One region of the Streptosporangium sp. LJ11 genome, then DNA from elsewhere that is predicted to be linked to it. Evidence: riboswitches for the same ligand, from Rfam matches in the RefSeq annotation. Region 1 holds a riboswitch; the other holds the start of a gene.
What was found. A riboswitch is a leader RNA that binds a small molecule or an ion and turns the genes downstream of it on or off. The one in region 1 is predicted to bind cyclic di-AMP.
Positions count from the first base shown of each region.

Region 2: it holds a riboswitch for cyclic di-AMP, as region 1 does, so the genes downstream of both, ACTOQ3_RS01155 (hypothetical protein) here and ACTOQ3_RS02890 (C40 family peptidase) in region 1, are expected to answer to the same signal.

Region 1 is NZ_JBPXMB010000002.1:64,565-71,589, reverse strand. Features, by position in the region: gene ACTOQ3_RS02900 (M48 family metallopeptidase) at 1-1,201, opposite strand, end outside; gene ACTOQ3_RS02895 (hypothetical protein) at 1,198-2,046, opposite strand; gene ACTOQ3_RS02890 (C40 family peptidase) at 2,277-2,798, opposite strand; cyclic di-AMP (ydaO/yuaA leader) riboswitch at 2,932-3,091, opposite strand; gene ACTOQ3_RS02885 (class I SAM-dependent methyltransferase) at 3,421-4,119, opposite strand; gene ACTOQ3_RS02880 (NlpC/P60 family protein) at 4,220-5,170, opposite strand; gene ACTOQ3_RS02875 (hypothetical protein) at 5,402-6,034, opposite strand; gene ACTOQ3_RS02870 (NYN domain-containing protein) at 6,082-7,025, opposite strand, start outside.
Region 2 is NZ_JBPXMB010000001.1:236,633-243,657, reverse strand. Features, by position in the region: gene ACTOQ3_RS01175 (TolB family protein) at 1-885, shown strand, start outside; gene ACTOQ3_RS01170 (sugar kinase) at 954-1,907, opposite strand; gene ACTOQ3_RS01165 (IclR family transcriptional regulator) at 1,950-2,735, opposite strand; gene ACTOQ3_RS01160 (DUF4253 domain-containing protein) at 2,997-3,869, shown strand; cyclic di-AMP (ydaO/yuaA leader) riboswitch at 4,235-4,385, shown strand; gene ACTOQ3_RS01155 (hypothetical protein) at 4,653-5,480, shown strand; gene ACTOQ3_RS01150 (hypothetical protein) at 5,618-5,989, opposite strand; gene ACTOQ3_RS01145 (roadblock/LC7 domain-containing protein) at 6,002-6,388, opposite strand; gene ACTOQ3_RS01140 (hypothetical protein) at 6,441-7,025, opposite strand, start outside.

The sequences.
Region 1 (7,025 bases):
CATAAAGTACATATTCGACTAGATCTGGCGACAAATCCGAAATATTGGTGGCCGCCAGTCGTCTCTGCATGGCGACGAACGTCGCCGGGTCCCTGGTCAGGTCCAGCGCGTGCACGTCCGCACGGGCCTCGATCTGCCTGCTCACCAGGTTCTGGGCCGGTCCCGACAGGACCGTGGCCAGGCTCAGCAGCCCCATGACCAGTCCCACCGCCCTCGGGTCGCCGAGGGAGAAGATCCCCGCCCGGCGCCGTACGGCCCCGGCGGAGGTCACCGCGTAGAGCAGGCACGCCCCGAACGCCGCGCCCAGGCCGCCGACGAGCGTGCCCGACAGCACGTCGCCCGCCTTGGCGTGGCCCAGCTCGTGGGCGACCACCAGCTCGACCTCGTCGGCGGGCGCGCGGAGCAGCGTGTCGTAGACCACGATCCTGCGGGTCGCGCCGAATCCGGAGACGTACGCGTTGAGCGCGGTGGTCCGCCGGGAGGCGTCGGCGACGAGCACGTTCTCGACCGGCACGCCGTCCCTGGCGGCCATGGCGAGCAGGTCGTCGCGGAGCTGCCCGGCCTCCAGCGGCCTGAAGTCGTTGAAGACCGGCTCGATGAGCACCGGGTAGGCGAAGGAGGCGACCACGGTCAGGGCGAAGGCCCCGGCCGCCGCGGGGATCCACCAGCGCCGGTAGCGCCGCGCCAGGGCGATCACCGCCAGCACCATGATCGCGGTCAGCGCGGTGCCGATGCCGGTGCTCTTGGCCCGGTCGGCCGCCCACGCCGGCCAGGCCTGGGTGGACAGCCCGAAGTCGCGCAGGTGGCTCTCCGACCACATCCCCAGGGGCCAGCGCAGGATCGCCACGGCCACCGACAGCGCCAGCACGCCGAGGAGCGCCCGCAGCCACCAGGGCCCCGGCAGCCGGCCGGCGAGCCGCGCGCCCAGCGGGGTGGCCACCAGCACCCCCGCCACGACCAGCGTCAGGCCGAGCGACAGATAGCCGGGAAGGCTGACCAGCGCGTCGAACGTCCCGGCCCTGGCGATCTGCTCGGCGGTGAAGTCGCGGGCCGGATCGGGAACGACGGCCGGGGCCCCCTCGGGCAGCGCCCTCCAGGGCGTCATGAACGCCACGACCGCCAGCGTGACCACCCCCAGGGCGGCCAGCGCCCACCCCGCCGACCGCACGCCCGCGGGCGTGTCCGTCGTGCTCAGCGTCACGTGAGTTCCTCCCTGAGGTAGTCGCGCCAGGCTCGGGTGAACTCGTCCACCGGCAGGCCGAGCGTGCTCTCGACATCGCTACCGTAGAGCCTCACCAGGGCCTTCTCCCCGAAGCGCTCCGCGACGAACCGGCAGGCGAGCCACGCCTCCTCGTAGGCCTGCGCGAGCCTCGGCGCGCCGGGGGCGAAGTCGGCCGGGCCGGGGAGCCTGGCGGGCAGGACGCCCGAGCGCACCTCGGCGGCCAGTTCGGCGGCGGCCGTACGCACCGCGATCCCGGCGTCGCGGTAGCCCGCGTAGTCGGCGAAGCCCTCCGACAGCCACATCGGCACCCGGCCGCCGCGGGTCGCGCCGGTGGCCACGTGGGCGAGCTCGTGGGTGATCACCACGTCCCTGCCGGTCGCGGTGAGCCGGGCGTACCCCGACGGCAGGACGACCACCCGGTCCGCGGTCGCCATCGCGGCCAGGCCGCGGGTGCTCCCGGCCCCGGCGAGCGCCGCGGCCTCGGCGTCGGTGGCGGGGAAGAGGACCACCGCGGGGACCGGCCCCCAGATCGCCGCGATCGTCGCGCGGGCCCGGTCGGCCCTGGCCGCCAGATCCCGCAGGACGGCGGCCGGGACGCCGTGGCCGATCACGAGGGAGTGCTCGCCCCGGACGGTGACCGCGGCGCCCCGCCACAGGTCTCGGGGGTCGCGCGGGCTCCGGGAGGCGTACGGGACGAGGGGGCGGGGGGCGCGCGGGAGGGGTGCGGCTCCGGCCAGGAGAGGTCCCGTCCCGGCGAACGGGCCGGCGCTCATCAGCGCCAGCATCCCGGCGAGCACGGCGCGGCGCCCTTTCGGGACGGACACGAGCCGATGGTACTCGACCGGCATGGAGCGGCCCCGGTCCTCCTGGTGGAGGACCGGGGCCGCTTTTCCGTGCTCGGGCGCGTGCTCGGGCATGTGCTCGGGCGCGTGCTCCGGCGCGGGCTCGGATTCCGTACCTGGGCTCCGTGCTCACGCGCGGGTCCCGGGCTCCGTACCCGGGCTCCGTACCCGGGCTCCGTACCCGGGCTCCGTACCCGGGCTTCGTGCGGGGCTCAGGCCCCGGGCCGTACCGCTCCGGCGAAGGAGGACCTGTAGTAGCCCGCCAGCCTCACGACACGGACCGTCTTGCCGCTGCTCGGCGAGTGGACCATCCTGCCCTTGCCGACGTACATGCCGACATGACCCTTTCCACTGAAGAACAGCAGGTCACCGGGGCGCAAATTGCTCCACGAGACCTTTTTCCTGATCGACCTGTACTGGCTGTGCGTGATCCTGGGAAGGGACACGCCCGCCTTCCGCCAGGCGTACCGGACGAGCCCCGAGCAGTCGAACGCTCCGGGACCGGAGGCTCCCCACCGGTACGGATCGCCGATCTGCCTCTTGGCCGCCGAGACCGCCTTGCCGGCCCGGACCTTCTGCAGTGCCGCCCTGCTCTTCCTGGCCTTGGCCTTGACCGTGGCCTTGGTTTCGGCCTTGGCCTTGGTCCCGGTCTGAGAGGCGGTCTTCTTGGTGCTCTCGGCCTTCTCGGAGACACCGGCCACGCTGTTGACCAGTATCTCGGAGGGGCCGTCCACCGCCTGCGCCGCCGTGGACCCCAGGGTGACCGCTCCGGCTGAGGCGGTCAGGGTGAGGGCGATGCCGCCGAGGGAAAGGCGGAAAAGGCGCGACAGACGAGGGTTGTACGGGGTGGTAGACAGGATTTCTCCTTGGGACTTCCACTGATGCCTACCGGGTTAGCTGACGGATTCGGGCTTGGAAGATGCCCTACGGCACAAACGCGCCGATTCACCCCTGGCCACGCTGTATCGGGCCTTTTGGGTCCCCGGTTCCATGCCTCCTGGCTGCATAGATTCGGCGGGCCGCCGCGACGAGCCCTGCCCCCGGGTGGGGGCGCGGCGGCCGGTTGGATTTCTATAGGGACACCGGCCCGAAGACCGACATTCACCGCGACGGCGTGGCTTGCACGTCGCGACGCCAGAAGTTACCCCGATCTCCAACTTTCGGCAAAGCATTCGCCAAATTGGAAGATCTACTACCCCTCTTGATCTTCCTGTTACCCCTGCTTAATGGCTATTTATGCTATTGAGATATGACTCTCGTCACACCCTTCTCTCTAGTCCGACAAATCACGATTTATGTAATCTTCATCACACTCACCGCCGGTGGAGCGGTCCCGGACGATCCGGCCGGGTGACCTCAGCGCCTGACGCACGTGTAGGCGCCGTACATCGACTCCCGGAAGCCCGCCTCGACGATCTCGAATCCGGCGGCGTCGAGCATCGGTTCGAGCAGCCACCTGAAGGTGCTGTACTCGGTGCGCAGATGCTCGGCGTAGTCGTCGCGGGTGTAGCCCAGCGCGGGATCGCCCGCCGCGCCGTCGAGCCAGCGGCCGAGCACGGCGTCGGCGTCGGCCGGCCGGAAGTCGAAGATCAGGTCCCGCAGGCGCAGGACGCCCCCGGGCCGTACGATCCGCGCGACGCGGTCGAGCGCGACGGCCTTCCAGAAGTCGGGGAGCTGGTGGAGCGCGTGGCGGGTGTAGACCGCGTCGGCGGGCGGCCCCGCGTGCTCGTAGGACAGGAAGCCCGCACGCACGCGCTCAAGGCCGGAGAGCCCCTCCTCGGCGGCGCGGGCGCCGAGGAAGTCGTGCATCGCCGGGGAGACGTCCACCGCCACCACCCGCCGGAACCGCCGCGCCGCGGCGAGGGCGAACTGCCCCGTCCCCGCGCCGAACTCCACGACCGTCGCCGCCTCCCCCACGCCGTGCCCCGCGAGCACGGCGAGGTCCTCCCCGGGGTCGGGCCTGCCCTGCTTGCGGTCGAACCCGGCGACGAACGCGGCGTCGAGGTGCTCGGGACCGGCGTACGCGAGCTCGTCGGGCATCCACGGCTTGATCATGTCCCGATGCTGGCAGTACCGCCGTGTCCGGCACATCCGGTTTTTTCCGGCACCCCGTCACGCGCGAGGCGGGGCCGGGACCTCCCCGGCGGGAGCGCGGTCAGGGGCGGACGGCTCCGACGATGCGGCGGCCGTAGGCGGACAGCGGGACGACCTTGACGACGTCGCCGGTCTGCGGGGCGTGCACGATCTGGCCGTTGCCCGCGTACATGCTGACATGGCCGAGACCCTCGCTGAAGATGAGGTCGCCCGGCTGGAGCTCGCTCAGCGAGACCTTGCGGCTCGCGCCCCAGCTCCACTGCTCCCAGGTCGTGCGGGGGAGGCTGACCCCCCCGCTGCGCCAGGCGCCCTGGACCAGGCCGGAGCAGTCCCAGCCGCCGGGGCCCGTGCCACCGTACCGGTAGGGCTTGCCGACCTGGGCGAAGGCGAACTGCAGGGCGGCGCGGGCGTTGCCCGAGGCGGAGCCGTTGTACTGGATCCCGGCGCTCTCGGGGTTGCCCGTCCTGAAGGCGTTGAGCTCGCGCAGGATCTTCGTCTGGGCCTTGACCATCTTGTCGGCCCTGGCCTTCTCCCTGGCCAGCTCGTCACGCGTCTCGTCGGCCTCGGCCAGCGCCTTTTTCGCCTGGTCCCGGCTGGTCCGCAGCGCCTTGGTGGCCTCGTCGAAGGCGTTCAGGGACTGGGCGCGGGAGGTGGACATCTGGTCGGCGGCGGCCAGGCCGCTCAGCAGGGCGCCGGGATCGGCCTGGTAGATCATGCCTTCCCAGCCGTTGATCACGCCGACCTGGTAGGTGCTGACGGCCATCGTGACGAGCTCCTTGCGCAGCCCGGCGACCTGCTCGTTCTGGCGGGTCAGGTCCTCGTTGAGCGTGCGGTACTTCTTCCTGGCCCGCTTCCACTTCTCCGAGGCCTGGTTGTACTTCTCGACGACCTGGTCGGCCTGCTCGTTGAGCTTTTCCAGCTTCTTCTTGGCCTGGGCGGCCGTCGGCTTCGGCTCGGCGGACGCTCCGCCCATCGGCAGCGTCAGCAACGCGAGAGCGAGTCCGACCGCCACCGGTATCCGAATCAGTCCAACCGGCAAACCCGCCACGGCCACGTCAACGCCTCCCGACTGCACCAGACCTGCGGCGAATAGTACAGAAGAAGTAATGATTGACTCACCTTTTCGCCGGGTTTGCTCCTTAATTGCAGGTGAAACCCTTTACCCGCGACCGGCGGCGCCCGTCTCGCGACCGGCGGCGCCCCGGCCACGGGGGCGGTCCGCCCCGGACCCCGCCCGGTCCCGCTACCCGCAGGTGGCGATGTCGCAGATCTTGGCGGTCATCTTCCTGGCGTCACGCAGCTGAACGGCCCAGTCGCTCTTCGCGGGCTTGGCGTACTCGCCCGCCCAGAGGTAGACCAGGACGGCGTTGCCCTTCCTGACCAGCACGCTCCGCTCGCCGCCCACCCCGGCCCTTCTGCCGTAGTAGACCTGCCCGGAGATCCTCAGCGCCTCGTCGCCGAGCCCGGTCAGGCGCGAGGAGGCGTAGCGGTAGCCGGTACCCGAGTCGGTCCTGGCCCCGCACCTGGTCAGGGCGGCGCGCACCTGGGCGACGGCCGAGGCGGCCGAGGCCCGCGAACCGTACAGGACCACCTGCTCGACCTTCATGAAGTCCGGCACGCCGGTGAAGGTCACCGTCCGCGCGGCCACCCGGCCGGTCGCGGCCAGCGTGCTCCTGTCGCACGGGTTGACGGCCAGCCTGGCCTTCGCCGAGTTGCCGACCCGCCAGTTGGTCTCGGGGTCGTCGTCCTTCTTGGCGGCGTCCTTCTCGTACAGCAGGAAGCCCTTGGGGATGGCGGCCGTCGTGGCCGCCGCGGGTGTGGTGACGGTCGCTCCGGCGGCCAGGACGGCGAGGGCGAGCGTTATGATCTTCTTCATCGAATCAAACCTCCTGGGTGATCCGATGCTCGGCGACCGCGAAAGGTTTACGCGCGCCCCAGACGCCGGAGAAGAAGCACCGAGGGCACCGGCCTGGCGCCCATCCTGCGGACCGACTCGGCCACCTCGCGATCGGAGGAGACCACCGCGACCGCACGCCCCGCGGGCTCGGCGCGGACCAGCTGGCGGATCAGGTCGTCGGCGATCTGGTTCGGGGCGCTGAACATCACGCGCACCCCCCTGGGCGCCGACACCGGGACCGGCCCGTTCAGCTCGGCGCCGTCGAAGACACAGGTCAGCTCGGTGCGGGTCTGCGCGTAGAGCGCGCCGAGACCGGTGAGGAGGCGGGTGCGCTGGTCGGCCAGGGTGAACGTGCCGTAACCGGTCTTGGTCACGTTGTAACCGTCGACGATCAGGTGGATCTGCGGCAGCGCGAGCAGCTGGTCGAGCAGGGCGGGGTCGTCGTCGGCGAGCGCCCGCGCGGGAACCGCCTGGACCCCCTGCCTGCCGGGCGCCACCGAGGCCACCGAGTCGGCGGGACGGTGGATGCCCGAGGGCAGGGCGAGCTCCCTGCGCAGCCCGGCGGCGGCGTCCTGCAGCGCGTCGAGCAGCATGCGCACCTTGGTGTCCTCCACGCTGCGGCCCTCACGGGCGGCCCTGCGCGTCGACTCCAGCTGCCGCTCGGCGTCGGCCAGCCGCTCGCGCAGGCGGCGCAGCTCGCTCTCCACCGTGCTCCCCGCCGAGAGCGCGGCGGCGCGCGCCTCGTCGGCCACCTCCTGGGCGGCGGCGGCGCGCGCCTCGGCCGCCCTGGTCCGCTCACGGGCGTCGTGCAGCCTGCGGCGCAGGTCGGAGACCTCCGAGCGCGAGGTCTTGAGCTGCTCGCGCAGCCGCTCCGACTCCTCCTTGGCCGCGGTCTTCTGGGCGGCCAGCTGCTCGCGCAGCCGGGAGACCGTCTGCTCCTGCGCCGAGCCCTCGGCCGCGGCGGCCGACC
Region 2 (7,025 bases), on a different contig from region 1:
GGGACCTGGTCGAGTCTGGAGAAGTCCGACGCCCTCTACGCCTACGACATGGACAGCGCGAAAATCCGCAAGATCACCGACATTCCCACGCCGAAGGGGACGGTGACGTTCGCCTTCGACTTCACCATCGGCGCCGGACAGGTGGTCTGGTGGACGACTCGCAACATCGGTGACGAGAAGCTCGCAGATCTGTGGGCGGCCCCGCTCGCCGGCGGCGAGGCCCGGCTCGTGGCCTCGCACCGGAACGGCGAGGAGGACGCGGACGAGGCTCTCGACCCGCCGGCCGTGACCGGCGACGGCAGGATCGCCTTCTCCTTCAGGGAGAGCGACGGCGTCTTCACCGTCCCCCTCGGGGGCGGGGCGGTGAAGCCCGTCGCGGGCGCGGAGAGACATCACGTCATGCGCTGGCCGTGGGTCGGTACGGCCGGGATGTTCGACTTCCTCGAAGAGACGACCTCCGCCGAATTGACGGCCCTGGCCGAACTGCTCAACGTGGAGACCGGGGAGAAACGCACGGCAGTGGTCAACCCCGGTGAGCTCGACGTGCAGTGCGGGCTGACCGCGTGCATCGGCAGGAAGGCCGGCGGCGGGTTCTTCCACCGGCTGCGCGACGGTTCCCGGGAGAAGGAGTTGCCGTTCGTCCCGGCCCATGCGTTCGGCGATTTCGTGGGCCGCTTCCAGAGCTCGACCTACCGCAAGGAGAGGAAGTCGGAGGGTGCCCTCCTGCACGATCTGGTCACCGGCAGATCCGGCGATTTCGGGGTCCGTCCCGGCAAGAACGGCCTGCAAATACCGGGGCCGGGGGCCGGGATGAGCGGTGAACGGCTGATCAGCTACCGGCTCGGGGACCAGCGCGTGGTCATCGACCTCAGCAAGATCGACTAAGGCGCCGTCGCCACGGGCCCGGCGTCCCGCCCCGCACCGCGGGCCGCCGCTCCCGGGAAGGGCCCGGTTCAGCGGCTGACCGCGTCCACCGTGTCGGCCGGGCGCAGCAGGTCCAGGTCGGAGCGGCGGGGCAGGCTCTCCCAGTCGCCGTCGGCGGTGACGGCGAAGGCTCCCGCGGCGCCGGCCGTGGCCAGGCGCCGCTCGGGGGCCGCCCCGGCGAGGGTCTCGGCGATCCAGCCCGCGGCGAAGGCGTCCCCGGCGCCCACCGGGTCGAGCTCGACGACCCGGTAGGGCTCCGCGTGCCGTACGGTGCCGTCGGAGAGCTCTATCGCGCCGAGGGCGCCGCGCTTGATGAGGACGTGGCGCGGGCCGAGGGCCGACAGGGCTCCGGCCAGGGTGAGCGGGTCGTCCCCCTCGACGACCAGCCGGGCCTCGGCCTCGGTCGCGAACAGGACGTCCACGGAGGCGACGGTCTCGCGCAGCGCGGCGGAGGCCTCGGCGGGCGTCCACAGGGCACGGCGGTAGTTGACGTCCATCGACACGATCGCGCCCGCGGCGCGAGCCTCGGCGATCGCGGCCCGCACCGCCTCGGCGGCGGACGCCGACAGCGCGAGCGTGATGCCCGTGACGTGCAGCACGCGTGCCGAGCGGATCAGCGAGACGTCCAGGTCGGAGGGGCGCAGCCGGGATCCGGCGCTCGCCGAGCGGTAGTAGCGCACGTCGACCGTCTCGGCCGTGCGCCTGCTCTTGATCATCAGGCCGGTGGGCGCCTCGGGATCGACCCGCATCCCCCGCACGTCGACGCCCTCGCCGGCCAGCGTCGAGCGCAGCAGCTCGCCGAACTCGTCGGCGCCCACCCTGCCGATCCAGGCCGCGCGCCCGCCGAGGCGGGCGACGCCGATGGCCACGTTCGACTCCGCGCCGCCCACGCCGAGCCCGAAGTCGCGGGCGTGCCTGAGCGGGCCGGTGCGCCGCGCGGTGAACAGCGCCATGCTCTCACCGAGCGTTACCAGATCAGTCATGGAAAACGGGTCCTTAGGGAGTCGGCGGGCGGGCTTCGTCGGTCATCGGGTCGACCCGAGCTTTCTGGAGATGCGCAGGGCCGTCTCGGCCACCAGGGGACCCAGGTCTCGCACCCGCGCGGCGGTGATCCGGGAGGTGAGGCCCGAGATGGAGATCGCCGAGGTGGCGACGTCGTTGTGGTTGAAGATCGGCGCCGCGACGCAGCGCACCTCGGGCTCGTTCTCGCGGTCGTCGACCGAGTAGCCCCGCTGCCGGATCCGGCCCAGCTCGGCGCGCAGGCGCGCGGCGTCGGTGATGGTGTACCGGGTGACGTGCGGCATCCCGGCGGCCACGATCTCCTCGACGGCCTCCTCCGGCTGCCAGGCGAGGATCGCCTTGCCCACGGCGGTGCGGTAGACGGGGTTGCGGCTGCCGATGCGCGAGGCCATGCGCACGTTGGTCTCGTTCTCGACCTTGTCGATGTAGACCACGTCGGGCGGATCGTAGACCACGAGGTGGACGGTCTCCCTGGTCTCCGCCATCAGGCGGTGCGACTCCTCGGCGGCCACCGTCCGCAGGTCGAGGGTGGACAGGTAGGCCTGCCCGAGGTGCAGGGCGCCGCTGCCCAGCCGGTATGCGCCGCTCCTGCGGTCGCGCTCCAGGAGCCTGGCCTCGATGAGCGGGGCGGTCAACCGGAGCACCGTGCTCTTGGACAGGTCGAGCGCCTCGGCGAGCCGGGTGAGCGACAGGCCGTGGCCCGCACCCGCGTGGTCGCGTACGTGCGCGAGGACGGCGAGGGCGCGTCGGAGCGAGGCCGACCGGTTGCGTTCCGGAGCGGGCTCACTCATCGCGGCTTCCCAATGTGATCCGGCAATCGAATACCTGGTCAAGGTAGGCGAGTACCCCGCCCTGCGGCCACTTTGCAGCACAACGTTCTGCACTGCACAACAAACCGCGCCTGGCCGGCCGGACGGACGGTGGAGGACGGGCACCCACCCGGTTCCGTTTCTCCCCACTACCGATAATTTTTGCCTGGACCAGGGCAGAACTGTCCCTCGGGATGGTTGACAGGCCAAAATTGGTCCGTGGTCAGGATCGGATCGGTAGAGATGAGCGATTGTGAGAGTGAGCGACTTCCGCCAGTTCTGGGCCAGCTGTTCGCCGATGGAGCCGACGGAGCCGACGGGAGCGAGGGCGGCGACGGGACCGGCGGGGGCAGGGGCAGGAGGCTCTCGGTGGAGCTGCCGCCGGGGGACGTGGTGTGGCCCGACCCCGGTTACGCCCAGCTCGCCGTCCGTCGCCGTCCGGCGTTCTGGCTCAGCGAGGTGGCGGTCTCCGGCGAGTACTGGGCGCGGCTGAGGGCCCAGCACGAGCGGTCGGGCCTGTGGCCGGTGCTGCTGGAGGACTCCGTCCAGCCCTGGTCGGCCGGCCAGATCGCCCCGGACACGGCCGGTCAGATCGACAACTACCACGCCGCCGCGTTCATGGCCGAGGTGTGGTCCGACTGGATCGCCAAGGCCAACCTCGACCAGCTCGAACTGCTCGAGCCCTTCGGACCCGAGTGCCCCGGCCCGGCCCCCCCGGGCAGGCTCGCCGCAGACCCCGGCGTGGTCGCCGACTGGTACGCCGGGCTGGTGGCCGAGCGCAGGACCCCGCTCGGGCTCGTCGCGGTCGAGCGCGGGGCCGACGCCCTCGCCGTCATGGGCTGGCAGGGCGCCCTCAACCACAACGAGTGGATGGTCCCGCTCGCGGCCGTCGTGCGCAGCTGGGAGGACAGGTTCGGGGTGCGGGTGGTCGGCATGGGTTTCAACACCCTCGACCTCAGCGTCGCCGCGCCCCCGACCACCTCCGAGCACGCCCTGCACGTCGCCGCGGAGCACTGGACGTTCTGTCCCGACAGCATCATCCAGGGGGCGGGGAACCTCATCGACTACGCCGAGCAGATCAAGGGCAGGAACGCCTGGTCGTTCTGGTGGGACTGAGCGGGGCCGGGCGGGACCGGTCGGCCGGGGACGACCCGCGGGGCGGGCTCCCCTTGAGTGAACCTTTACGGAAAGGGATCGGCCGGCCTGGGGAGGGCTCGCGAGGCGGCGTTCCGCCGCGTGGATCTCCGGGCGCGGGGCCCTGGAACGGGGCCCGGGACGGGGTTTCGGGGCTGGACACCGAGATGGGGGAGACATCCGTGCTGGTAGGACGGGTGTTGGCCTGACGGGGCGATCGATGAGGCTTCCTTGAACCTTGTAGGTAGATCTTCTGGGGTTTTCATGGTGTTTGCTTTGCTTTGTCCGGTTTTGGTGGGTAGTGTCCACAGTCATCGGTAGGCGACCTGCCCTTCACAAGAGGGAGCGGCCGGCCGACGTCGAATCCCGAGGGCCCGCAGGGGCCCCGGAGCCGGGGAACCACTTTTCCGGGGTGAATCCGCCGCGACCACGCGGCGGTAGGGCAACTCCACCGCCCGAACCCGTCAGCTAACCCGGTAGACGAGATGGAGAGGAGATCCCCTCATGGATCACCGCGTTACCACGTCGGTGCAGCCCTTGTCCGTGCCGACCACCTGAACTTTTCCCCCCTTCCGCCGACATCCCCCGTTCCCCCCGGACCTTCTCGCCGCGCCTGATCGCGGCACCTTCCAGATCGTGCTCCGCGTAGCGATTGCCTGAGATTCCGGCTACGCCCCCTTTTCCGACGAGCGCGTCCCCGCCAGTGCACCCCTTCGGTGTGTCGCACGTGGCTGCCCCGTTCCCTCGCGAAAGAGCCTTTTCTCCATGCGCCCCTTCCTTGGTTTGCACAAGAACGGCCTGAGCAAGTTCACCTGGCAGAAGAACAAGCCCCGCGGAAGCCGCCTCGCCGCCGCCGCTCTGGTCGGCGCGAGCGTCCTCGCCGCCACCGGTGTCGCGGTGGCGCTGCCCGCATCCACCTGTTTCGCCGCCACCGCCGACCCCGAGGTCGGGGTGGCGAAGGCCAGCGCCGAGTCCGTCCTCCTCCAGGGCGCGACCACGGCCTCCTACTTCTGGGACGACTCCTCCGGCCGGGCCGGTGACACCGGTCTGCCCGCCAGCGGCCGGCCGATGCAGAAGGGCATGATCGCCAGCCCGAGCTGGCCCCTGCTCACCGAGGGTTACCTCATCTACAAGGGCAAGAAGGCCAAGTTCTTCGTCGGCGACCGCGGCCCCGGTTCCCCCTCGAACCAGGGCATCATGATCGACATCGACGCCAAGACCTTCGCCGACCTGACCGGTGGAACGTTCAACGCCAGCACGCTCGGCGTGGACGGCAACGGCGGGATGGGCCACATCGACATCAAGTACGTGGTCACCAAGTGGGGTGACGGTACGGGGATAAAGAACCACCCCGTCGCGTTCTCCACCGGTGCCTGGAGCCGCAGGGACACCAGCCCGGCCAAGCCTCCGACGGTCGTCTTCGCCAAGGCCCAGGAACTGGGGATAGGCGTGCAGACCCAGCCGGTGAGCGCCGCGGTGCGGCCGTGGACCGGCAAGCCCAAGGTCATGGTCGAGTCCGCCTCCTGGCACGCCCCGGCCGGCGTGGCCGTCGCCGGTGCCCGCGCCGCCGAGATCGGCGCGGGGAAGGGCTGAGCCGGAGCCGCCGCCCTCCGGAGTCCTCCGGGAACGCTCCGAAAGGGCTCCGGGAGGGCTCCGGGAGGACTCCGGGAGGACGCTGAGAGGACTCCGGTGCGGTCCGTGCCTCCCGGGGCGCGGACCGCACCGGAGGATCAGACTTCGAGCTTCTCCTCGATGCCGCGCAGGGTGTGCCGCGCGAGCGCGAGGTTGGCCCGGTTCCGGTCGAGAGCCAGGTAGAGGAACAGCCCTTTGCCGCTCCGGCCGGCGATCGGGCGGATCACGTGGTACTGCGTGCCGAGCGTGATGAGGATGTCCTCGATGCCGTCCTTGAGGCCGAGCGACTCCATGGTCCGCATCTTGGCCTTGACGACCTCGGTGTTACCCGCGGCCGCGATCTGGAGGTCGAGGTCCTTGGACCCGCCGAGCGCGCCCAGCGCCATCCCGCTGTTGTAGTCGACGACGACCGCGCCGACGGCACCGTCGATCGCCATCATCTCCTTGAGCGAGATGTCCATGTTGCCCATTGCTGTCTCCGATCACTGGGGTATCGATGTGCGCGAACCGGCGGCGGCCAGTCTGGCCGCCGTCTTGCGGCCCTCCAGCCGGAGCAGCCCGAGGTTGGTCCCCGGGCGCGCCAGGACTGTGAGGACGATCTTGGGTCCGGCGGCGTAGAACGCCGCGTAGCCGTTGGTGCCGGAGATCAACGTCTCCTCGAAGGTGCCCTTGCCGGCCATGCTCGTCATCCGGCGGCTGAGGGCCAGCACCGCGGAGGAGAGCGCCCCGGTCTGCTCGGTGTCCCTCTCCAGGTCGCTCGCTATCGTCAGACCGTCGACGCTGCACGCGATGCTCCCGTTCACGTCGGGTACGCGTTCTCGCAGCGCCGCCATCTCGCGCCGTATCTCCTCACGCAGTTCCACCGGCATCCTCCTTCCGATCAGCTTCAGCGTCCGCAGCCTTATCGGCATGTGACCGGGCTCAAGTCATCGCCTCCAATGCGTTCCTGAGCCGGATGAGCAGACTGACGTCGGCCGGGTCCCCGTTCGCCCTGGGAAGCCACTGCGACGTCTCCGGAGAACCCGTACCGGCCGCCGGGATCTCCGTGGCACCCCTCGTCCGCCTGGGCAGCGGCGCCGGCGCCTCGGGGGCCCCGGGGGCCCCGGGGGCCCCGGGGGCCTCTGCCGGAGCGGGCTCCGGGAGGCGGAGCAGCCCGGACGAGGCGAGCTGCCGTACGGCGAGCAGTACCGAGTACGCGGGACGGCCCAGCTTGCGCGCCAGGTCGGCCGGGGTCGCCGTGGAGTCGGCGCCGACGAGCACCTCCCACTGGAGCGAGCTCAGCACCACCCGCTGGGCGCTGATGCGCCCCAGCGGGACGACCGGGAGCGTGTCCAGCTCCGCGGACGGCCAGGTCTGTTCCAACTGCGCCTTCCTTCGCTCGCACTCCCGGAGCAGGCCGGTCGCGTCGAAGTACCACTGCGGTCCGAGCCAGTGCCGCTCTCCCCGCCGGAACCTGGGCCGGTGCCCGGTGGCCTGCAGCAGGAAGTACGCGGCGTCGAGCACCGC